DNA from 3 places in the Arthrobacter sp. STN4 genome. Region 3 is predicted to be linked to each of the others. Evidence: riboswitches for the same ligand, from Rfam matches in the RefSeq annotation. Region 3 holds a riboswitch; each other region holds the start of a gene.
The links. Region 3 has a riboswitch for cyclic di-AMP ahead of MMF96_RS08930 (M23 family metallopeptidase). Riboswitches for the same ligand answer to the same signal wherever they lie in the genome.
Positions count from the first base shown of each region.

Region 1: it holds a riboswitch for cyclic di-AMP, as region 3 does, so the genes downstream of both, MMF96_RS13165 (hypothetical protein) here and MMF96_RS08930 (M23 family metallopeptidase) in region 3, are expected to answer to the same signal.
Region 2: it holds a riboswitch for cyclic di-AMP, as region 3 does, so the genes downstream of both, MMF96_RS17175 (M23 family metallopeptidase) here and MMF96_RS08930 (M23 family metallopeptidase) in region 3, are expected to answer to the same signal.

Region 1 is NZ_JAKZGX010000018.1:4,699-12,621, forward strand. It holds gene MMF96_RS13140 (chromosome segregation ATPase) at 1-1,487, shown strand, start outside; tRNA gene MMF96_RS13145 (tRNA-Ser) at 1,770-1,859, opposite strand; gene MMF96_RS13150 (DNA glycosylase AlkZ-like family protein) at 1,943-3,127, shown strand; gene tadA (tRNA adenosine(34) deaminase TadA) at 3,137-3,631, opposite strand; gene upp (uracil phosphoribosyltransferase) at 3,654-4,292, shown strand; gene MMF96_RS13165 (hypothetical protein) at 4,387-5,163, opposite strand; cyclic di-AMP (ydaO/yuaA leader) riboswitch at 5,170-5,355, opposite strand; gene MMF96_RS13170 (MarR family winged helix-turn-helix transcriptional regulator) at 5,547-6,008, shown strand; gene MMF96_RS13175 (MFS transporter) at 6,014-7,270, shown strand; gene MMF96_RS13180 (winged helix-turn-helix domain-containing protein) at 7,795-7,923, shown strand, end outside.
Region 2 is NZ_JAKZGX010000032.1:26,547-34,469, forward strand. It holds gene MMF96_RS17145 (MFS transporter) at 1-1,276, shown strand, start outside; gene MMF96_RS17150 (alpha/beta fold hydrolase) at 1,287-2,153, opposite strand; gene MMF96_RS17155 (molybdopterin molybdotransferase MoeA) at 2,144-3,424, opposite strand; gene MMF96_RS17160 (DUF6457 domain-containing protein) at 3,433-3,717, opposite strand; gene MMF96_RS17165 (NTP transferase domain-containing protein) at 3,753-4,385, opposite strand; gene MMF96_RS17170 (NlpC/P60 family protein) at 4,635-5,405, opposite strand; cyclic di-AMP (ydaO/yuaA leader) riboswitch at 5,409-5,594, opposite strand; gene MMF96_RS17175 (M23 family metallopeptidase) at 5,746-6,378, opposite strand; cyclic di-AMP (ydaO/yuaA leader) riboswitch at 6,564-6,823, opposite strand; gene MMF96_RS17180 (metal-dependent transcriptional regulator) at 6,999-7,694, opposite strand.
Region 3 is NZ_JAKZGX010000009.1:55,646-63,568, forward strand. It holds gene MMF96_RS08915 (DUF3105 domain-containing protein) at 1-575, shown strand, start outside; gene MMF96_RS08920 (hypothetical protein) at 603-848, shown strand; gene MMF96_RS08925 (cytochrome c oxidase assembly protein) at 850-1,827, shown strand; gene MMF96_RS08930 (M23 family metallopeptidase) at 1,820-2,644, opposite strand; cyclic di-AMP (ydaO/yuaA leader) riboswitch at 2,650-2,851, opposite strand; gene MMF96_RS08935 (TlpA disulfide reductase family protein) at 2,948-3,589, shown strand; gene MMF96_RS08940 (cytochrome c biogenesis protein ResB) at 3,709-5,241, shown strand; gene ccsB (c-type cytochrome biogenesis protein CcsB) at 5,241-6,359, shown strand; gene MMF96_RS08950 (DUF3515 domain-containing protein) at 6,371-6,904, shown strand; gene MMF96_RS08955 (cation-translocating P-type ATPase) at 6,957-7,923, opposite strand, start outside.

The DNA.
Region 1 (7,923 bases), on a different contig from region 3:
CGCTGGCCACGCTCCAGGCCTCTGCCGCCAGTGCGGCGGACGCGGTCACAGCCAAAAACGCCGCGATTGCCACGGCACAGGGCGAGCTCGCCGCGCTGCAGGCGGCCGCCACTGCGGCGGCGGACGCCGTCACGGCACAGAACGCGGCCATGGCCCAGGCCCAAAACGACCTTGCGGGGCTGCAGTCCACGGCAGATGCCGCGGCCGCCGCCGTGGCGGACAACGCAGCAAAGATGGCCGCGGCCGCTACGGACATCACCTCGCTCCAGGCCCAGATTGCCACCGGGAACGCTGCGATTGCCGCCAAGCAGTCACAGCTGGAAACGGCCCAGGGGGAACTGACCACCCTGCAGGCCAGCGCCGCGACGCTGCAGGCCCAGATTAATGACCTCAATGCCCAAATCGCCGCCATCAACGGGAATTCGAGCAAAAAGCGGGCGCTGATTACCGAGCGGGACACCTTGCAAGGCCAACTCGTCGACGTCAACTCCGCCATCACGTTGAAGAACGCGGAAATCTCCGGCTACCAGGGGGACCTGACGGCGCTCCAGTCCGCGGTCGACACCTTGAACGCCCAGCTGCAAGCCAGGCAGCTGGACAGCAGCGCCCTGCAGCAGCAGGCCGCCCCGCTCCAGGCGGCCCTGGACGCGGCGAACGCGGCCGTGGCCGCCAAGCAGGGCGACGTTGCGGCGCTGCAGGCCCAGCTGCCCGCACTCCAGGCCGCCGTGGACGCCGCCAACGCCGCGGCCACGGACAAGGCCCAGGAACTGAGCACCCTCCAGGGCCAGCTGCCCGGGCTCCAGGACGCTGTCACGGCCGCCCAAGCCGCCGTGACAGCCCAGGAACAGGTGGTGTCCGGGCTTGAAGCCGCCCTGCCCGCCCTGACGGAAGGCGTTGCCGAGGCCCAGGCGGCCATCGACGCGCAGCAGTCCGTGTTGCAGAGCCTGGAGGGCAAGCTGGCCGACGCGCAGAATGCCGCGGCGGCGGCCAAGGCCGCCGTGGAGGCGAAGACGGCCGAACTGGCCGCACTGACCGCCGAACTGCCTGGTCTGCAGGCGACAGTGGACGCGACCAGCGCGGCGGTTGCGGCCAAGCAGGCGGACCTTGCTGCACTGAACACCGAGCTGGACAACCTGGTGGCCAGCCTGGCCGGAATCAACGCCCAGATCACTGCCAAGGAAGGGGACATCCTGGCACTGCAGGGGCAGGTGAAGCCGTTGCTGGACCAGCTGAACACCCTCAACGGCCAGGCCAGCGCTGCCGATGCACAGCTGGCCAACCTGCAGGGGCAGCTGTCCGCGCTGGATACGCAGGTGACCGCGGCGCAGGCAACGTTGCGCAGCCTCCAGGCCCAGAAGAAGGCCAACCAGGATGCAGTCAAGACGCAGCAGGCCGTTGTGATTGGCCTGCAGGACCAGCTCGGTTCGGTGCAAAACCAGATCAAGGCCATTGACGGCCAAATTGCCCTGGGCGGCTGCGTGGCCTGATGCGAGGGCACGTCGTGCGCCGCCGCGCCCGTTCCCCGTTTTCGCGCCCGTACCACGGGGCGCGAAAACGGGGAACGGGCGCACTAACACGAGGTGCAGGCACCTGGCAACGGGTGGGACGCTGGATTCCTGACGCCACGGTGGCGCGCGAGAACCTCCCCGGCCCCGTGCGGCCGAATGCCTGAAGGCACACTGCAGACAAGTGCGCCCACAGGACTGGTTACAGAAAGACGAAAGGCGCCCACTTCGCTGTCAATGCAACGATGTGGACGCCTTCTGCAGTGGCGGTGACGGTGGGATTTGAACCCACGTCAGGCTCTCACCTGAACAACATTTCGAGTGTTGCACCTTCGGCCGCTCGGACACGTCACCAACTCGCAAGATACTACCGGCTGGAGCGTCCAGTTCAAAAATGAACGGCGCCGGCACCCGGGGACTGGTGCAGTATTAGGGGCATGGACAATGAGACGCAGCGTGCCTGGAGCTGGCATAAACAAGGCCTGGACGGCTCCCTGGCGGGACAATCAGCCGCACAGGTGCTCGGTGCGGCCGGCTGGGCGCGGTCCGTGGGCGGCGCCAACCCCTACCTCACCCTGTTCGCCCGGGCCGGCATCCGACGCGACCAGGCCGACGCCGACGTCGCGGCCCTGCGCATCCATGAACTGCCGACGGCGCGCGGCTGCACCTATGTGCTCGGCGCCGGCGACTTCGCGTGGGCGCTGTCCCTGGGGCAGGGCGCCGCAGAGGCACAGGCCAAGGTGCTGGACAAGCTGGACGTGCCCCGTTCGGAACTGGCTGCGCTGGAAGGCGCCGTGCTTGAGGCCCTGGGCGCCGGCGTCGACCGCCAGGCGGACGGGCGGGGCGCCATGGACCCCCAGCAGCTCAAGGCTGCGCTCGGCGATGCCGTGCGGAGCCTTGGCGAGGCCGGGAAGAAGAAGGGCGCGTCCACCACGCTGCCCGCGGTTCTCGGGCTGCTGCAGGCGGACGGCCGCATCCGGCGCGTGCCCGTGAACGGAAGGCTGGACCAGCAGCGTTACGCCTACACGGCGTGGGGGCTGGCGGCGTCCACGCTCACACCGGAGCAAACCCGGGCACGGCTGATGGAATGTTACCTGGGCTGGACCGGGGGAGCCGGGCTGAAGCAGACCCAGTGGTTCACCGGCTTCACCGTGGCCCAGACCAAGGCGGCGCTCGCCGGCGCCGGAGCGGTGGACGTGGACGGGCTCTGGATCCTGCCGGCCGACGCCGACGAGCGGGAAAACTTCGCGGCCCCGAAAGAGGAGCAGGTCCGGCTTCTGGCCGGCAGCGACTCCCTGTTCCTGCTGCGGCGCAATGCGGCCGACCACTTTGCACCGGAGGACCAGGGGCGCCGGCTTGGCAGCACCCGGCTGGCCCTGCAGGCAGACCTGCCGGACCACCCGATCGTGGACCGCGGCCGGATCATCGGCCTCTGGCAGTATGACCCCGGCGAGGGGCGCATGGCCCACTGGCTCTTTAACACCCCCACGAAGGCCGTGAAGCACCGGATCAAGGAGGTCGAGGCGTTCATCCGGGAGGACCTGGGCGACTTCCGCAGCTTCAGCCTGGATTCGCCGTCGAGCCGGCAAAAGCGGATCGATGCGCTGGACGCGGCAGGCTGACCCCGAATGTCAGCGGTGCGCGCCGAAGAAGTCCTTCAGCAATGCCGCGCATTCGTCCTCCCGCACCCCGGGAAACACCTCGACCCAGTGGTTGAGGCGGCGCTCGCGAAGCACGTCAAACACGGAGCCGGCGGCCCCGGCCTTCTCGTCCCACGCGCCGAAAACCACCTTCGGCACCCGCGCCAGCACGATCGCCCCGGCGCACATGGTGCACGGCTCCAGCGTGACCACCAGCGTGCAGCCCTCCAGCCGCCACCCGCCAATCCTCCGGGCAGCCTCCCGGATGGCCACCATCTCGGCGTGCGCCGTGGGGTCCCCGTGCGCCTCCCGTTCGTTGCGCCCCACGCCGAGCACCCCGCCGTCGGGCCCCAGCACGACGGCGCCGATGGGTACGTCCCCCGTGTCCAGGGCGCGGCGTGCCTGCTCCAGGGCAAGGCCCATCCACGCAGCATGACGGGTCGTGGCGGGCGTCTCGGTTTGGCGGGAATTCGATAGGGGGGACACGGCTCAATGGTAGCTTTTATCTATGCGCGTACTGGTTGCGGATCATCCGCTGATTGCCCACAAATTGACTGTCCTGCGGGACAAGAACACCCCCTCGCCGGTTTTTCGGCTGCTGACCGAAGAACTCGTCACCCTGCTGGCCTACGAGGCAACCCGCGAGGTGCGCGTGGAGCCGGTCAACATTGAAACGCCTGTGACATTCACGATCGGCACGGGCCTGGTCAAGCCCACCCCGCTGGTGGTGCCGATCCTGCGCGCCGGGCTGGGCATGCTCGAGGGCATGACGCGCCTGCTGCCCACGGCCGAGGTCGGCTTCCTCGGCATGGCCCGCAACGAGGAGACTCTCGAGGCCATCACCTATGCCGAACGCCTGCCCGAGGACCTCACGGGCCGCCAGGTGTACGTGCTGGACCCCATGCTGGCCACCGGCGGCACCCTGATCGAGGCGTTCAAGTTCCTCTTTGACCGTGGCGCCGCGGACATCACCTGCATCTGCCTGCTGGCCGCGCCGGAGGGCCTGGCCAAGCTGGAAGCCGCCCATGGCGACCGCGACAACGTCCACGTGGTCCTGGCCTCGATCGACGAGGGCCTGAACGAAAAGTCCTACATTGTGCCGGGCCTGGGCGACGCCGGCGACCGCCTGTACGGGGTCGTGGACTAAGGAAGCAACGAGAAAGGGGCCAACCCGCGAGAACGGTGTCAAGCATCACCGTTCTCGCGGGTTGGCCCCTTTCTCGCGTCAGGAGGGGTGCCGGTCAGTACCAGCCTGCCGCCACTTCCTGTCCCCAGGCGCCGCACGGGGTGCCGTAGCGCGCCTCAATGTATTGCAGGCCCCAGCGGATCTGCGTCCTGTAGTTGGTGCGGTAGTCCGCGCCCACGCTCGCCATCTTCTCGGCCGGCAGCGACTGGGCAATGCCGTACGCACCGCTGGAGGCATTTTCCGCCGAGGTCAGCCAGCTGGATTCCTGGGTCCACAACAGCCGCAGGCAGCCCATCTGGTCCGCACCCCACCCCTTGGCTGCCAGCTGGCCCGCCGCATACGCCTGCGCGCCGGCGGGGTCGTCGACGAGCACGGGGGCTGCGGCCTTGGCCGGGGCTGCGGCCTTGGCGGGGGCGAGGCGGGTGACGCCGTCGGACTGGCTCTCGACGGTGGGGGCCTTCGCTTTGGCTGATTCTTTTGCCTGGGCCGCGGAGCCGACGTCGATGCGGGAAAAGCTGACCGCAATGCCCTTCGGCGCTGTAACTGCCGACGGCGTTGCGCCCGTCGTTGCGCCGGAAGTGGCGCCCGCCGTGGCGCCGGTGGCGGCACCGGAAACCAGGCTCGCCGCGGCGAGCCCGCCGGGGACGTTGTTGGTGGCTGCCTGTGCCAGCCCGCCCCCGGCCAGGAGGGCTGCGGAGACGGCCACAACGGCCATGCGCCGGGCCGGGCCACGGGTATTTGTTGCCTCGGCCTCCTGCCTGCGGGCCTCGCGGCGGGAAATCTTGCGTACGGGCTCGGCGCGGCGCCGGCCGTGCTGGGGTGCTGCAGACATAAAAGTAGGGCCTCTCCACGCCTGCGAGGTGAGCTGTCGGGAACGGATGGGAGCATCCGGCCGGGCGGCGGGCAGCAGCAGCTGCCCGGACTTTCGGCTTAACCCCAAGGGCTTCCATGGGTAGGAGGCCCGCAAAGATTGGGTCCCCCGTCTCTGCCATCTGTGTGAACGGGAAATGGGCGGCGGCAGAGCTCGGCGAACCGTCCATTTGTGCCAAGGAACCGTGGGTGGCTCGGCGGGCACCCTGCCAACGTTACCGAACCAGGAGCGCATTGTCACATTTTGATAACGGTGTGGCCAGGGTGACATTTACTTAGCAATGCTAATGACCTATGCTAACTAAGAGAAGATACGCAACTTTTAGCACCAGGTTGATACTGACGATGACTCAAGCACCCACCACCAAAACCCTGCCGGCCAAACGCCCCGCCGGCCCAGGCCCCCTTGCCGCCGAGCTGAGGGTGGCCGTCATGCGCACCTCCCGGCGGCTGCGCGCCGAAGCAGCCTCGCGGGATATCAGCCCCGGCCAGTATTCCGTCCTGGCCGGCATCCTCAACGGGCCCCTGACCGTGGGGGAGCTGGCAGAACGCGAACAGATCCAGGCGCCGTCCATGACGCGGATTGTCAACGGCCTTGAGGCCGCCGGATACGTCACGCGCGGGGACAACCCGCACGACCGGCGCCAGGTCCTGGTCCACGTGACCGAAGCCGGCACCGCCATACTGCAGAAGGCCAGGTCCCGGAGGACGCAGTGGCTGGCCAAGGGCATCGCGGGCCTGTCCCCGGAAGAGCGCGCCACGCTCCACGAAGCCGCCCGGATCCTGCAGGAGATGAGCGCCAGGTGAATTCCATGTTCCGCGCCCTGAAGGTCTTCAACTACCGGCTCTGGGTGACCGGGGCGCTGGTGTCCAACATCGGCACCTGGATGCAGCGGGTGGCCCAGGACTGGCTGGTGCTGACCATCCTGACCCACAACTCCGGAACCGCCGCCGGCATCACCACCGGCCTGCAGTTCCTGCCCATCGTCTTCCTGGGCCCCTTCGCCGGCCTCCTGGGCGACCGCGTCAACAAGCGCAAGCTGCTGCTGTGCACCCAGACGGCCATGGGACTGTGCGCACTGCTGCTGGGGCTGCTGGTGGTCACCAACACCGTGCAGCTGTGGCATGTCTACGTCCTGGCATTCCTGCTGGGCGTTGCCAGCGCCTTCGATGCCCCGTCGCGCCAGGCGTTTGTCTCCGAAGTCGTCAGCAAGGAGGACGTGCCCAACGCCGTCGCCCTCAACAGCGCATCCTTTAACCTCGCCCGCCTGGCGGGCCCGGGCGTGGCCGGCCTGGTCATCGCCCTGTTCGGCACGGGCCCGGCCTTCCTGATCAACGCGGCCAGCTTTGTGGCCGTGATCTTCTCGCTTTGGCGCATGCGTGTGTCCGAACTGCAGCCCGTGGTCCGCGTGCCGCGGGGCAAGGGCCAGATCCGTGAAGGGTTCCGTTACATCCGCCAGCGCCCGGACCTGATGATGATCATGGGGCTGGTGTTCATGGTGGGCACCTTCGGCATGAACTTCCAGATCACCAACGCCCTCATGGCCACCACCATCTTCCACCTGGGCCCGGGCGAGTACGGGCTGCTGGGATCCGTCATGGCCATCGGCACGCTCGCGGCCGCCCTGCTGGCGGCGCGGCGCAAGACGATGCGGACCATGTACATCGTGGGCGGGGCCCTGGCCTTCGGCGTGATGGTGGCCATCGCCGCCGCCATGCCAAGCTATGCCCTGTATGCCCTGGCGCTGGTTCCGGTGGGCCTGGCGGCGCTGACCTTCATGAACGCGTGCAACACCACCGTCCAGCTGACCACCGACTCGGCCATGCGCGGGCGCGTCCTGGCGGTCTACATGGTGGTGCTGCAGGGTGGGACCCCGATCGGCGCCCCCTTGGTCGGTTGGATCGCCACCGCCTTCGGTGCCCGCTGGTCGCTGGGGATTGGTGCCGTGGTGGCAATCGTCTCCGGCCTCGCGGCCCTGATCATGATGAACCGGCGCAACCACGTCAGGCTGCGCGACCAGGTGCGCAGCCTGCGGCCCTTCTCGGCGGCCCAGGCCGCGGACCGCTAGTCCCTCCCTCCCATAACATCATTTTCCGCACAAAATCTGCGCGTCCCTGGATGGATATCCAGCCGCCTGAAAGCCGCCAAGTGCCAATCATGAACGAATTGATGCAATATTGAAGATCCGCGAAATTATTAATCCATCAAAGACTATTCGAATCAAATAAGTTCAACGTCAACCGCATTACGTGAATAAAATGGTGACCAAGCAGTTATGTAAGATTGGTCACAATATACCCATAAATCTCATTATGTGGACAAATGGACAGTTTGTTACTTGCGGGTTTCATTTATTACGTAGGACACTTGCATTGTGAACACCCACCCAGTGAATTCTGCAGCCGCAGCCACCGCCACCCATCAAGCCGGCGGGCGCCATTTCTGCTGTTGTCGAATGCAGTCCTAGTCAGCACCCCATTTCTAGGCATTCGTGGCCAGCGTGGCCAGCCCCAACGGGCATTCAGTCCAGGCCTCCAGGGCATGAGAAAAGCATTCGCGCCGTAGCTAACGGCCAAACACCGAGGTAGTTCAATGTCAGTTGCATCCGGATACGTCCACATCTCAGTCCGCAACGCCGCCAAGGCCGTTGCCCGCAGTGCGGCCCAGCCCCGCCCCGCCGGGCAGGACCACCCGAGCTACGGCAATCCCGCAGCGTACCGC
Region 2 (7,923 bases), on a different contig from region 3:
CACCTTCATGCTGCTTGCCGTGGGTCTGGGCGACCGGTTCGGCCGCCGCCGTGCCTTTCTGGCCGGGCTGGCCGTCTTTACCCTTGCCTCCGCCGCCGCGGCACTGAGCACCGACCCGTCCGCGCTCATTGCGGCCAGGGCCGTGCAGGGGCTCGGGGCCGCCGCGCTGATGCCGTTGTCGCTGACGCTGCTGGCCGGATCCGTCAGCACCGCGCGGCGGCCCCTGGCCATCGGCATCTGGGGCGGAGTGTCCGGGCTGGGCGTCGCCGTGGGCCCGCTGGTGGGCGGCGCCGTGGTGGAGGGCTGGAACTGGCAGGCCATCTTCTGGCTGAACGTCCCCCTCGGCGCCATTGCCATTCCGCTGGTACTGCTGGGCCTGCCCAACAGCTTCGGCGCCCGGGTCCGCGCCGACGTGACGGGGCTGGCCCTCTCCGGCCTTGGCCTGCTGGGCCTGGTGTTCGGCATTGTGCGGGGCAACGCGGCCGGCTGGTCCAGCGCACAGGTGCTGTTGCCGCTCATTGGTGGCGGCCTCCTGCTCCTGGCCTTCGTCGCCCGGGAGTCCCGCACCGCCGCGCCACTGCTGCCCCTGCGCCTGTTCCGCGACCGCAGCTTTACGGTGGCCAACATCGTGGGGCTCACCTTCAGCTTCGGCATCTTCGGCTCGGTGTTCATCCTGATCCAGTTCCTGCAGGTGGTCCAGGGGTACAGCCCGCTCCAGGCCGGCGTGCTGACCATGCCGTGGACCCTGGCCCCGATGGTCGTCGCCCCGCTGGCCGGCCTGCTCGCGCCGCGGCTGGGGACCCGGACCCTCATGGTCACCGGACTGGTGCTGCTGGCCGGCGGCATGTTCTGGCTCGCCGCAACACTCAGCGCGGACATTGCCTACCTGCTCATGGTGCCCGGTTACCTGGCCGCCGGGATCGGCATGGGCCTGGTGTTCGCGCCCATGTCCACGGCGGTCCTGGCCAACATGCACCGCCACGACCACGCCAAGGCCTCCGGCGCCAATGCCACGCTCCGTGAAGTCGGCGTGGCCCTGGGCGTGGCTGTCCTGACCGCCGTGTTCACCGGCGCCGGCGGGCGGCTCACCCCCACGGGGTTTGTCAGTGCCGCCATCCCCGCCGTGTACGTGGGCGCCTCGGTCCTGGTCGTCGCGGCGGCCGCAGCCCTGTGGCTGCCGTCCCGGAACCGGGCCCGGGAGCTGGCCGCCGCAGTGGCCCGGGACGCGGACGACGCCGGCACGCCCGTGCCGCTTCCCTCCCCCGTCAGCGCCTGACCGGGCCGGCTCAAACGCCGGCCCAGGCACCGCCGTCCAGCCAGGCGAGGGTCTGCGGCCAAAAGGAGTCCCGGTAACGGCCGTGGAACAGCGCGAAATGGCCCAGCGACGGCTCCCCGTAGTATTCCGGATCAAGGTGCAGCACCGTGGACGGGCTGTTGGGCGTATACGCCACGGCCCGTTCCATGGCGGCGGTGGTCGCGTAGGAGTCATCGCTGGGGGCGAGGGCCAGGATCGGCGCCGTGACGGCGGCCTGGTGCGCCAGCAGGGCGCTTCGCACGGGGCCGGCTGCCGCCGTCGTAAAGTCCTTGCGGCTGCGCGCCCAGTCCAGCGCCACCCCGGCCGGCAAATCTTCCATCAGGCCCAGCCGCTTCGCCGGAAAATAGCCAAGGATGCCCACCAGCGGCAGCATCAGCAGGGCCCGGCCCCAGTGCCCGATTTGGTGCCGCAGCCGCAGGTCCCGCCAATAGGCATGTTGCGCGCCCACGGTCAGGATGCGGCCCAGCCCGGCGGCATGCCCCGCCAGGCCCACGCCAAAGCCGCCGAAGCTGTGGCCCACAAAGTGCACCGGCAGCCCGTCCGCCTGCGCCAGTGCCCAGGCCAGGACTGCGTCAATGTCCAGCGACCCCCATTCAAACCAGCGCACGTGCTGCCCGCGCAGCGATCCGCCGCGGGAACCGCCGATCCCCCGGTAGTCGAAGGTGAGGGCCGCATAGCCGTTTTCCGCGAGGTACGCCGCGTACCGGTGGTAGTAGGAGGCCTTCACGGCCGTGGCGCTGGCAATGACCACCGTCCCGCGCCGAGCAACGCCCGCGGGCACGGCAAACAGCTGCCCGGCCAGCACCCGTCCGTCCGCGCAGGTGAACGTTACGTCCACGGCAGCCCGAATGCGGTGAGGGGCTCCCCCATTTTCGCCCCGTGCGGCGGGACCACCATGACGCCGTCGGCCGCCGCCATCCCGCGCATCATGGCGGAGTCCGTGTTGGCGCACGGGGATGCCAGCCCGTACAGCAGCCGGTACGGCATCAGCCGGGTGGGTCCGTGGTACTCCTTGATGGGTGATCCGCACGCCACCTCGAACGTGGGCGGCAGGGGGCTGCTGCCGAGCCTGGCCAGCAGCGGCGCACCAAGCGTCAGCAGGGCGATCATGGCCGCCAGCGGGTTGCCCGGCAGGCCCACCAGGAAGCGCCCGTCCGGGAATTCGGCGAGCAGGCTGGGGTGGCCGGGGCGCATGGCGATGCCGTCGACGTGGAAAGTCCCGCCCATGGCGGCGATGGCCGGGCGCAGGAAGTCCGCGCTGGAGCGGCCGGTGGCACCCGTGGTGATGACGACGTCGGCCGGGTTCCCTTCGGAGTCGGCGAGGGCCTCCAGCGTGGCCGCCAGGTTGTCGGCCGCGCGGCGCAGCCCCACCACGGTGCCTCCCAGCAGTTCGACGACGCCGCCCAGCTGCGGGGTGAAGGCGTCCCGGACCTGGCCGGGTGCGGGGATGCCGTGCTGGACCACCTCGTCGCCGGTCAGCACCAGCTGCACCGCCGGGCGGCCCAGCACCGACAGTTCATCCAGGCCGCCCAGCGCGGCCAGGGCAAGGTGGGCAGGGTTCAGCACGGTGCCCGGCTTGACCAGCAGCTCCCCTTCGGCCGCCTCCTTGCCCGCAGGCCTGATGTGCTGGCCGTTTTTGGGTTCCCCCGGGCGGGCGGCGCCGCCGCGCACCAGGACCGGCAGGCCGTCGTCGTCCGTGGAAAGCAGGCCTGCCTCGCTGCGCAGGACGGCCTTGGCACCGGGCGGGACCAGGCCGCCGGTGACGATGGGCGAGGCCTGCCCGGGGGCGAGGCGGCGGCCCGGCCCGGCCAGTATCCAGGGCGGGCTGCCCGCCACGGCCCAGCCGTCCATGGCCGAGGAGGCATAGTGCGGCATGGGATGCAGGGCCACGATGCCGGCCGCCAGCTTCCGTCCGGCACCCTGCGCCAGCTCGACGTCGACGGCGGGCAGCGGCCGGGCCACCTCGTACGCGGCGGTCCGGGCCTCCTCCCAGGTGTGGGGCAGGGTGCGCGGCTGCGGTTCAGGCTGCGGCTCCGCGGCGGGCTGCAGTGCCGCAGGCTGCGGTTCCGGCTCCCCGGCGGACGGGGCCGCTTCGGCGTAGGCTGCCACCTGGCCCCCTATTCGGCGGCGGAAGCGGGCGCTTCGGCGGCGGCCAGCTTCTTGGCCAGGCCCAGCGCGGCAGCCATCGACTGTGCGGAATCCGCCTGGCCCGACCCGGCCGCCAGACCCGCTGCCAGCCCGGCCACAAAGGTGGTCAGCGGCGCCGCGGGGCGCACCACTGCATGCGCGGCCACGCCGGCCAGGTTCAGCACGGCATGGACATCCACCTCAATGTCGGCGATCTCAAAGGCGGCCAGCAGTTTTGCCAGCCACGCGTCCAAAACCTCGTCGTTGTTCTCCATGTCCGTGCCCTTCCCGTCCGGGTTGCCCGGCCAGCTCAAAGCGGGGCGCCGATCCCGTGCAGGCGGGCGTCGTCCCAAGTGTCGATGTCCGCCGCCAGCCCCGCCGGCACGGCACATTCCTTGATGTTCACACTAGCAAGCAGCGAGAAGACCGACGCATTTTCCAGCCGGTGCGCCGCCCGGGCCTCCGCCACCGCGGCCTGCAGCGCCGCCAACGGATAAATGGCGGCCAACGGCTGGCGGCGCCCGCCGTCCACGGCCATCACCGCCTCCGAGGCGCCGCACCCGGCGGCGGCTTCGGCCAGCAGTTTTGCCAGCGGCCCGGCCTGCGGCATGTCACAGGCCAGCACCAGCACCCGGCCGCCGGTGCCGTCCAGGGCCGAGATGCCCGCGGCGATGCCGGCCGCCGGGCCGGAATACGGCGGGTCCTCCTGCACCAATTCCAACCGCCCGGACCGCCGGCCCGGACCCAGCCAGGCGGCCAGCTGCCCCACCGGGCCGACGACGGCGGTCCTCCCCCGTGCGTTCCCGGCGGACGTCGCGTCCACCACGGCCTGGGCGGCACGCAGGGTGTGCGCCAGCAGCGTTTCCCCGTTCACCAGCAGGCCGGCCTTCGCCACGCCGCCGAGGCGGCGTGAAAGCCCTCCGGCCAATATCACGGCCTGCACGGCTGCCCGCTTCCACTGTCCATGAAACCCATGCTAGCCCGCCCCGTTCCTACGAACGTCTGCACCGGCCCGGACAGGACCGTGCCGGATGCCAAGCCAGACGGCGGGCCGCGCACCGCGGGCACGGCTGCCGGCGGTGTTGTGACGGACGCCGGGCCCTGGGCCGCGGCTGCCTGCGTCGGCGGCCTGCCATTAAAAAGCACCGGCCCCGTCCTATGGACGGGGCCGGTGCTTGGAAGCTTTTCGGAACTAGTGGCCCATCGCGATGAACACGGGGGCCGAGCCGCCAACGTCGACCGACCAGACGACGGTGCTGCCGTGGAAGCCGCCGTGGACGGCCTGGCCGTTGCCGATGTAAACGGCAATGTGGGCCATGCCCAGGCCGCCGTCGGCGTAGTAGATCAGGTCACCGGGCTGTGCTTCAGCCTCGGAAACCGTGCGGCCGAGGGAGAGGTAGCCGGCCGGCCAGCCGTGGTAGTTGATCCCGGCCGCTGCCAGCGAGTTGGTGACCAGCATGGTGCAGTCCTGGGCCACGCCGAGCTGGGCCAGGGCCGCAGCGGCGATCGTGGCGCCAATGCCGCTCTTGGTGGCGGGCTGGGGGGCTGCTTCGGTGGTGGTGACCGTGGCGGCCGGAGCCGCTGCAGGGGCCTGGGCGGCGGGCACCTGGGCAACGTCGCTGCTCTGCGCGGCCACGGGGGGCGTGACAACAACGGGAGCCGGGGTTGAGGTCACCTTGGGGGTTGCGAAGGAGATCTTCACGGTCGACTTTGCAGTCACTGCCGAGGCAAGCTGCGTGTTCTGGCTAAGCGTGGTGCCACCGTCGGAGGCGCGCTCCACAGTGGGGGTGGCGGCATTTGCTGCAATGCCGGAAGTGAGGACCAGTCCGGAAGCTGCTGCGATTACAGCGGCCTGGCGTCCGACACCACCGACGTTGGAGCCGACGGCTTTCGTGATGACGGAGATCGGGCTGGTCTTAACAACCTCGGCGCGGTGACGCCCAAGGGCAGTGTTTGAAGACAAGAAGGATCCTCTCCCAAAGCCTGCGAGGTAAGCTGTCGGATTCGGATGGGAGTCACCCGGCCGCTCCACACCCGTTCCAGGAATTGTTTTCCATGGACGGACGCTTCGCGGCTTCACCCCTAGGACTTCCATAAAAGAAGCCCGATAATGGTTCCCCCGCCCCTGCCAGACGATTGATACGAACGGACCGTGAGCGGTGGCAGAGCTAGGCAATCCACTCACAGGCGCCAGCTTGATTCGAAGTTGGCGCGGTTACGACGGTACAACAGATTTTTTCCAATGTCACGTTCAGGTCACGGTCGTGTCTCTAAGTCGTGACCTGGCCCCCCTTGTGGAGGACTTAAAGCCACCCGGTCGGGTCAACGGTCTGGTCGTCGACCATGACCTCAAAGTGCAGGTGGCAGCCGGTGGAGGCCCCCGTGGTGCCGCTGAGCGCCACCTGCTGCCCGCGCTCCACTTCCTGGCCCACCTTCACGCCGATGGAGCTCAGGTGGTTGTACGACGTCGAGAGGCCGTTGCCGTGGTCGATGACCACGCGGTTGCCTCCGCCGTAGGGGTGCCAGCCGGTAAAGGCCACCGTGCCGCCGGCCGCGGCGAACACGGCCGTGGAGCACTGGACGGCATAGTCCTGCCCCGTGTGCATTTCCCCCATCGCCCCGGTCAGGGGGTTGAGGCGTGAGCCAAACGGCGAGGACGGCGTGAGCACCTTCAACGGCGCCGACAGCGTTCCCTTGGCAGCCTGCGGCGTGACGTTGGAGGCCTTGACCTTCAGCGTTTCCTTCAGTTGTCCATCCGGGTTGAGTGCACTGGCAATGGACGGCGCTTCAAAGGTAATCGGCACATCTGCCGCCGCGGTGACCAGTGACTGCGACGCGGCCGGTCCGGCCGGGGTGTCGCTACCGGCCAGCTGAAGCGCCCCGCCGGCCGACGGCACGGTCACGGCGAGGGCCAGGCCGGTGGCGGCCAGTGCCATCCCGACTTTCTGGCCGGCCCCGCGTCCAATGCTGCTGCGGATCAGCCCGCCCAACGTGGGGTGGGGTGCTACGCCCGACCGCTCGGCCGCGAGCAGCTCCCGGCGGGTTGGCTGGGCAGTCGCTGCCGGTTCGGTACATGGCGGACCCGCCCGGCGGCGTCCGCGCTGCTTGACCTCTGACACTAAAAACCTCTCTGCGAAGCACCTGCGGAGTTAGCTGTCGGATTCGGATCAGAGAGTGCAATGGTTGATCCGGCCTGGCCCGCGGCACGCGCAATGCACCGGCTCCCGCCCCGTCCTGGGCATGGTGCCTGATGGGTTGCGGGTGGTGCGAGACCTGGCTTCACCCCAAGGCAGGCTTCTCGGCCTGCCGGTTGTGGTTCCCCCGTCCTTGCCTGAAACGGTTCATTCCCCCTCTGAAGGCAAGGCTCGGTGTCAGAGGTTGGTAACGCTTTGGTTACAGCGCCACGTAGTTACTATACGGTAAAAACGACAGCCGTGATAATTCCGTTATATTTGGCGGGCTGCGCGTCAAGCGCCTGACGCGTTCCGCCGCAGCCACGGCCGCAATCCGGCCGGCTGCGGGCCCGCCGGGGCGGACCGGATACGTCCCGGGCCGCTTAGCTCATCGAGACAAAGACGTGGGAGGCGACCTCGGGCGGCAGCTCAAGCGCGCCGTCGATCCCGGGGACGCGCACCGAAATGTATTCGCCCACCTGGGCCAGGGAGATGGTGGCGCCGGGACGCAGCCCACCCTCGTCCAGCTGGGTCAGCAGCTCCGGCTCCACCTGGATGCGTTCGGAGAGCCGGTGGATGGTCACGGACTGTTCCGGGGAATAGGAGGCCATGGCGTCCACCAGCGTGACCAGGCCCGCGGCGAAGACGGGGGCCACATTGCCGCCCAGTTCCTCCAGCCCGGGGATGGGGTTGCCGTAGGGCGATTCCTCCGGCTTGCCCAGCAGTTCGAACAGCCGCTGCTCGACCCGCTCGCTCATGACGTGCTCCCAGCGGCACGCCTCGTCGTGCACATAGGCCCAGTCCAGGCCGATGACGTCCGAGAGCAGCCTTTCGGCCAGGCGGTGCTTGCGCATGACGCGCGTGGCCTTGTCGCGCCCGGCGGGGGTCAGTTCCAAGTGGCGGTCACCGGAGACGATGACCAGGCCGTCGCGTTCCATCCGCCCGACGGTCTGGGAGACGGTGGGGCCGGAATGGTGCAGACGTTCGGCAATGCGGGCCCGCAGCGCCACGATGTTCTCTTCTTCGAGCTCCAGGATGGTGCGCAAATACATTTCCGTCGTGTCAATCAAATCTGTCACGTCAGATTCCTCCTGGGGTTGAGCGAGATTCCGGCAACAGGCCTTTTGTCTCTAACGTTATCCTGCTTAATACAAGGGCGGAAAACGTCCCCTTGTTCCCCTGCGCCACCCGTTTGTTGCCCGTCTCCGTGCAGCGGGGGAAACATTTCACCATGCGGCCCGCATTTCGGAATGGGCGGGGCCGTGCGGCAGAATTGGCCGCAGGCCCTTGGCGCCTTAAAATCCATCG
Region 3 (7,923 bases):
CACACCGGGTAAAACAACGGAGAAGTAATCTGTTCTTCTTTGGCGGGTTCGGTTTGCTGGCCGTCGCCATTATCGTCGTCGTCACGGTTGTCATCACCGGATCCATCCAGACCCGCAATACGACCGCTGAGGCAGCCAAAAGCCCCATCGCCGGAGTCAAGACCTACCCGAATCTCACCCGTAACCACGTCCAAACCCCGGTGACCTACCCGCAGCAGCCCGGGGTCGGCAGGGACCATGCTGCGACGTGGACCAACTGCGGGACCTACACCACCCCCGTGAACCAGAACCGGGCCGTGCATTCCCTCGAACACGGCGCCGTATGGATCAGCTACAAACCAGGCCTCTCCGGGACCGATGTGACCACACTGACTGCCCTGGTCAAGGGGAAACCCTATGTCCTCCTCAGCCCCAACCCGGACCAGGCAGCGGCAGTGACCGCGTCCGCCTGGGGCACCCAGCTGGACGTCTCCAACGCCGGGGACTCCCGACTGCCCGTCTTCATCAAGGCCTACGCCATGGGCCCGCAAACACCGGAACCCGGGGCCGCATGCTCCGGCGGAGCCAACGGCTAAACAAGCCCACCTCTGAAAGGACAGCACATGAAACAGAATCTCCCGGCCGATGACGCCGCGAAGAACTACCGCCACCACCGACGCCTGGTCAGGATAGGCCAGGCCATCATGGTTTTGGGCCTCCTGGTTGGAATTTCACACTGGATCGCCCACTTCGCCGTGCCCGGCGGCCCGCCAGGGATCCAGGACCTCCTCATCGGCTACCCCACGGCCGCGGCCGTGCTGATCGTCGGGGCCGTCCTGGCGGGCCGCACCGCACCGCAGAAGCGCTGACATGCCACCTTGGGACGTCGTGGCCGGGTCCTGGACCCTGAACTGGGCTGCAGTGTGCCTGCTGGGGCCCGCCGCGATCCTCTATGCTCGAGGACTGGCCCGCGCCCACCAGCGGGGTGTGCGGTGGCCGGTGTGGCGTTCCCTGTCCTTCTATGCTCTGGGGCTGGGCAGCTTTGCAGTGCTCAGTTTTGGTTTCCCCGGCGTCTACAGCCATGACTTGCGCTGGGTCTTTACCCTCAAGATCACCGGCTACCTCTTTGTTGTCCCCCTGCTGGTGGGACTGGGCAAACCGCTCACCCTGGCCCGGGCAACCCTGGGCCCCGCCGGGGTGGCCAGGCTGGAGGCCTTTCTCGGGCACCGCCTGATGCGCCTGCTGGGCAACACGATCATCGCCGCGCTGCTGGGCCTGACCCTGTTTACGGTGTTTTTGACGCCCTTGTTTTATCCCCTGCGCACCAGCCCCGTCGCCGACGTTCTCGTGACCGTGGTGGTGCCGCTGATGGGGTTGTTGATGACGGTGCCGATCATTGAAGAAGGGGCCAAGGCGGCGGTGAACGCGTTGATCGTGGTGGAGTTCATCTTCGTCTTTATCGAACTCGTCCTCGACGCCGTCCCCGGGATCATGATGCGCATGGTCCCACAGATCTTTGACGGCGCCACCGTGGGGCTGCTGAACCATCCGGGCTGGATGCCCAATCCCTTGCGGGACCAGCAGCTGGCCGGAGACCTGCTGTGGTTCGTGGCCGAAATAGTGGACCTGCCCCTGCTCATTTTGATGTTTGTCCGTTTCTCCCGCAGCGACCAGCGTGAAGCGCGCTCCTTCGACAGGCTCAGCGACGACCAACTCGCCGAACTCACCCGGGAACACCTGGCCAACCGGCGGGACCACGACGGACGGACTGCCACCGGCCCAGCCGTCGGTTCAGCCCACCCCCGGCAGGGATCACCTTCCATCGGTGATGGGGGGCCGGTCAGATGAACGGTGCAGGGTCGACGGTTTGGCCGTCGACCATGACCTCAAAATGCAGGTGGCAGCCGGTGGAATTGCCGGTCGAGCCGACACCGGCAATCTGGGCGCCCGCGCCCACTTGTTGGCCGACGCTGACCCCGATGCTCTCCAGGTGGTTGTACGTGGTCTTGATGCCACCCCCATGGTCGACGACGATGCGGTTTCCGCCACCGTACTGGCTCCAACCGGCCTCGGTCACGGTCCCTGCCCCAGAGGCGAACACTGCGGTTCCGCACGTCCCGGCGAAGTCAATCCCGGTGTGCAGTTCCCCGCCGGCCCCGGTCAGCGGATTGCTCCGGTACCCGAAGGGTGAGGTGACCGTCAGGGCGGCCAAGGGCGGGCGCAGCCCCGAGGACGGCTGGTCCGGGGCCGCTGGGGTCTGGGCAGCCGGTGCCGCTGTTGGAGCCGGCGCCGGGAGCGGGGATTCCTGCGCGGCGGCCGGGTGCAGGGCGTCGGCGGCCAATGCAGAGGGCGCGGGCTTGCTGCGAACCACTGGATGGGCGAAGGACACCGCGATGTCCTTGTCCGCTGTCACAGCCGGTTGCGTTGAAGTCGTGGCTGCGCCGGCGGTCACCGCCGGGGCAAGGTGGCCGGTATCGGCGTGGGCGGCCGGAAGGGCTGTCAGCGCAATGAATCCTGCCGCGGCCACGGCCATCCCCAAGGGCCTTCTGCGCGTGAAATGTTTGGCTTCAACTTCAGTGGTGGTGGCCCAATGGCGGCCACGCGAGGTGGGGACGGGCATGGCAGTGGTGGCGCGGCGGCGGCCGTGCTGGCGGTGGGTAGACATGGTGGGGTTCCTCTCGGCGCCGGCGAAGTTAGCTGTCGGATTCGGGCGAGGGGCCTGCCCGGCCCGCCCAACACGCAGCCGCAATGGCTGTTGTTTGTTGAGCGTGCTTCACCCCAAGGTGCACCAACGCACCGGTGGTGGTTCCTCCGCCCCCGTCGGGAAGCTGAACGGTCGCGGGCCGCCGACGGGGTTTGGCGAAACGGCCCACGAACATACCCGTTAGGGGTATGTGTTTTTACCAGCCTAACCGACAAAAACCAAAAGTTACAATTTCGTTATATGAGGATACCGATGCCCCATCCCATGCCCCAAAACCCCCCGACTGCATTAGCGACTTCGTCAACGGCGCCGCCGTCCCGGCGCCGATTCTTCCAGCTATCCGCCCTGTCCGGACTAGGTACCTTCGCTTTGTCGGCGTGCGCATCCAACGATTCGCTGGCTCGGCAGGCCAACGCGGGAGACAACAAGAACTTCATCGCCGGGGACGGATCCGTGGCCCAGTACGCCAAGGCCGAACGCAAGCAGCCGGTCGTCCTGTCGGGCAAGTTGTTCGATGGCACCGCCGTGGAGTCAGCCGCGTGGAAGGGCAAGGTGGTGGTGTTGAACTTCTGGTACGCCGCCTGTTCCCCTTGCCGCCTGGAAGCACCCCGGCTGGAAGCCCTGTACAAGGAATTCAAGCCGAACGGTGTCCTCTTCTACGGGGTCAACATCCGTGACCGGGAACCGGAGGCCGCGGCCTTCGAGCGTACTTTTGGTGTCACTTACCCCAGCATGGAAGACTCCGACGGCGGGGTGCTGCTGTCCATGACCCAGTACGTCCCGCCGCAGGCGGTCCCCACCACGCTGGTGATCGACACGAGCGGCAGGGTCGCCTCACGCATCCTTGGCACCGCCGACCAGGGCACCCTCAAAGCCCTGATCTCCGACGCCCTGGCAGGGAAATAGCCGTGCCACCAACGAAAGAGAGTTCCACAGCCGCACCGACGCCCCCGGCCGGCGACCCTGTACTTCCCCGCTTGGGCGCCTGGGGGGCGCTGCGCTGGGCGTGGCGGCAGCTGACCAGCATGCGCAACGCCTTGTTGTTGCTGCTGTTGCTGGCCGTGGCCGCCGTGCCCGGTTCGTTGTTTCCCCAGCGACCGGTCAACCCCGCCGTGGTCACCCAATACCTGAAGGACCATCCCGGCTACGGGCCGTGGCTGGATCGGTTCCAGTTCTTCAACGTCTATTCCTCCGCCTGGTTTTCGGCCATCTACCTGCTGTTGTTCCTGTCCCTGATCGGCTGTGTCGTCCCCAGGACCCGGGCGCATTGGAAGGCCATGCGTTCGGCTCCTCCCCGCACCCCCAAGCGGCTGTCCAGGCTGCCCGAATACGGGACCCTGGAGCTGCCGGAATCGGCCGGGATCAGTGCCGGGCAGGCGGTTCAGGATGCGGCACGGCTGTTGCGAAGGCGCCGTTACCGGGTCCACATCTACGATGCCGGCGGGGACCGCCCCTCCGTCGCCGCCGAACGGGGACTGATCCGGGAGGTGGGGAACCTGCTCTTCCACGTCTCCCTGATCGGGGTCCTGGTCTGCGTCGCCATCGGGGGCCTGTTCGGCTACCGGGGACAGAAAATCCTGGTCGAAGGTGACACCTTCGTCAACACCCTGGTCGGCTATGACCAGTTTTCCCCCGGGCCCAACTTCAACCCCGCCCGGCTGGACCCATTTGCCATCACGCTAAACAAATTCGCGGTGACCTTCGACCGTTCCTCGGCCGCCCACTACGGCCAGCCCATCGACTTCACCGCAGCCGTGACGGTGACAGACAAACCCGGGGCGGAGCCGGTAAAAAGGATCCTGAAGGTCAACGACCCGATCACCGTGGGCGGGGCCAGCTTCTATCTCGTCGGCAACGGCTACGCGCCCGTGGTGACCGTCAAGGACGGCACCGGGAAGACCGCGTTTAGCGGGCCCGTCGTGTCCATTCCCAGCGACGGGGCCTACACTTCCCTGCTGGTCGTCAAGGCACCCGATGCCAGGCCGTCCCAACTGGGCTTCGTTGGCTTCTTCCTGCCCACCGCGCTGGTCAACGACCAGGGAATTTCCTACGCCAGCGACCCGGACCCGCTGAATCCGCGGCTGAACCTGAATTCCTACTACGGCGACCTGGGACTAAATACCGGGCAGCCACGGAACGTCTACACCCTGGACACGAAGAACCTGACCCCCCTGAACAACCGCAACCTCAAGGCCGGCGGTATCGTGCTGGCCCCGGGGCAAAGCTACACCCTGCCCGAAGGAAAGGGATCCATCAGTTTCGACGGGATCAAGCGCTACGTCGGCATCGACATTCGCCATGATCCCGGCCAGGTCGGGGTGCTGATCTTCGCCCTCGCCGCCCTGGCCGGACTGATCGCGTCCCTATTCATTGGCCGGCACCGCGCCTGGGTCAGAACGGGAACCCACCCGGACGGGCGGACCATGGTCGAATACGCGCTCCTGGCGCGCGGGGAGAACCACCGCCTCGCCGCCGAAGCCGCAGCCATCGGCCGGCTCCTGACCAAGGAATGGTCGGCGCCGGCCACCAACACGAACCATCTCGCTAAGGACCAGTAATGCCAACCATCAACGAAGCCTTCGCCCTCTACAGTGAGCGGTTCATGCTCCTGGCCGGGATCGCCTATGTGGCCGCGCTCATCGCGTTCGCCTGGGACCTGGTAAACACCAGCAAAACGGGCCGCACCACACAGCTACATGGCGTGGCCTATGCCCCGGCATCCCAACCAGCCGTTATCGGGCAAAAGATCCCGGCCCGCGCTGGCACCACTGGCCACGGCACGCCAGGGTTCCAGGAGGCCGCATCCGACCTGGAGGGGCCGGAGGGCCGGGCCGAGCGACCCACCAACCAGCACTCCGGCCCGCACCCAGGCTTGATGGCGGATGATTCCATGCGGTACGGCCTGGCAGGCCCCCGCAAGGCCGCCCGGATCGGGGTGACCCTGACCGTGCTGGCCGCCGCCATCCATGCCGCCGCCGTCCTCGCCCGAGGCCTGGCCGCCGGTCGGGTCCCATGGGGGAACATGTACGAATTCTGCACCACCGGCGCGCTCGTGGTGACCCTGGTCTTCCTCCTGGTGCTCACCCGCCGGGACCTGCGCTTCGTGGGCACCTTCGTCATCGGTCTGGTCCTGGTCATGCTCACCGCTGCCTCCGTGGCGTTCTGGACCCCCGCCGGGCACCTGGTCCCGGCCCTGCAGAGCTACTGGCTGGTCATCCACGTCTCCATCGCCGTCGTCTCCTCTGCCCTGTTCACGCTCACCTTCGCCCTCTCCGTGCTCCAACTGCTCCAGTCACGACGCGAAACGTCCCTTGCCGCCGACAAGCCCGATCGGTTGATGTTCCTGCGCCTGGTGCCCTCTGCGCTGAGCCTGGAAAACATGGCCTACCGGATCAACGCCATCGCCTTTATCGGCTGGACCCTGACCTTGATGTTCGGAGCGATCTGGGCCGAAAAGGCGTGGGGCCGGTTCTGGGGCTGGGACACCAAGGAAGTCTGGACGTTCGTGATCTGGGTGGTCTACGCCGGCTACCTGCACGCCCGCGCCACCCGCGGCTGGACAGGCACGCGCGCCGCCTGGCTCTCGATCGTCGGTTACCTGTGCGTGGTCTTCAACTTTGCCATTGTCAACGTCTTCTTCTCCGGCCTGCACTCCTATGCAGGGGTCGGCAGTTGACCCCATCCCCCATGTCCGCCCCTCACGTAGAAGATCCCAGCCTCGGGCAGCACTCGCGACGACGCACGCGTGGCATCACTGTGCACCCAGTAGCGGCCCTTGTCTTAGTCACGGTAGCGGTCACTGGCTGCACGGCAACCCTTGACATCAAGGCCGCACCTGACGCCAATAATCCCGGCTGCGCCACGATTCTCTCCCAACTTCCCGACACCATTGGAGGCCTGTCACGAAGAGAAACCACGGGTACCTCAACGGCCGCCTGGGGCTCACCGTCCGGTGTGGTTCTACGCTGCGGCGTTACCGTCCCAGGACCCACCACACTGCCGTGCGGAACGGTCAACGGAGTAGACTGGATCGTCCAGGAAAGTGGCACCACCAGAACGATGACCACCTACGGCCGCATCCCAGCCACCGAGGTCATCATGGCGGTCGATGACTCCCACGCAGGCGCCGTCCCCGCGGCGCTGGGGGCGGCCATATCACTGCTGCCCGCCACCCATCGGTGTGTCGGGCACGCGGACGTCCCGGCGCTGCCCACAGACTGACACCCGGGCCTCCTTCAAATGGAGGGGCCCGGGTGTCAGGAAGGGTTTCGGACTACCTGCCGAAGCGGCGCAGCCGCAGGGAATTGGCGACCACCAGTACCGAGCTGGCGGCCATCGCGGCACCGGCAATCATCGGGTTCAACAAGCCCAGGGCGGCGACGGGGATGCCAATCGCGTTATAGAAGAAGGCCCAGAACAGGTTTGTCTTGATCGTGGCGAGGGTTTTGCGGGAGAGTTCAATGGCCGTGGCCACCTGGCCCAGGTCGTTGCCCATGACCGTCAAATCGGCGGCCTCGATAGCCACGTCCGTGCCGGATCCCATGGCAACGCCCAGGTCGGCCTGGGCCAGGGCGGCGGCGTCGTTGACCCCGTCGCCGGCCATCGCCACCGTGGCCCCCGCGGCTTGGAGTCGTTTGACGGCCTCTACCTTGCCCTGGGGCAGGACGTCAGCGAAAACGTCCTCAGGGGCGATGCCAACGGCGGCCGCGACCTGGGCGGCGACGGCCGCGTTGTCGCCGGTGAGGAGGATGGGGCGCAGCCCGAGTGCCTTGAATCGGGTGATGGCCTCGGCGGAGCCGTCCTTGATGGTGTCTTCAAGGCTGATGATGCCCTCGACGGCACCGTCCACGGCGACCCAGATGGCCGTCGCCCCGGACAGTTGCTCCTGGCGCAGGGCTTCTTGCAGGGTGTCGGTGATGTCACTACCGTTCTCTTCCAGCCAGCCGGCCCGGCCCGCGACTACTAGGTGTCCGGCGACGGTGCCGCGGACGCCGCCCCCGGGGGCGGAGTCAAAGTCCGCGACCGTTGCGAGGCCGGGGCCGGCCGTGGCGGCTGCGGCAATGGCGTGGGCGATGGGATGTTCGCTGGCGGCCTCCACGGATCCGGCCAATCGCAGAACCTCAATGTCGTTGAGGGTTCCCAGTGCCAGGGTGCGGGCGACGGCGAGTTTTCCGTTGGTGACCGTACCGGTCTTATCCAGCAGGATGGTGTCGACTGTGCGGGTGTCTTCCAAAACTTGC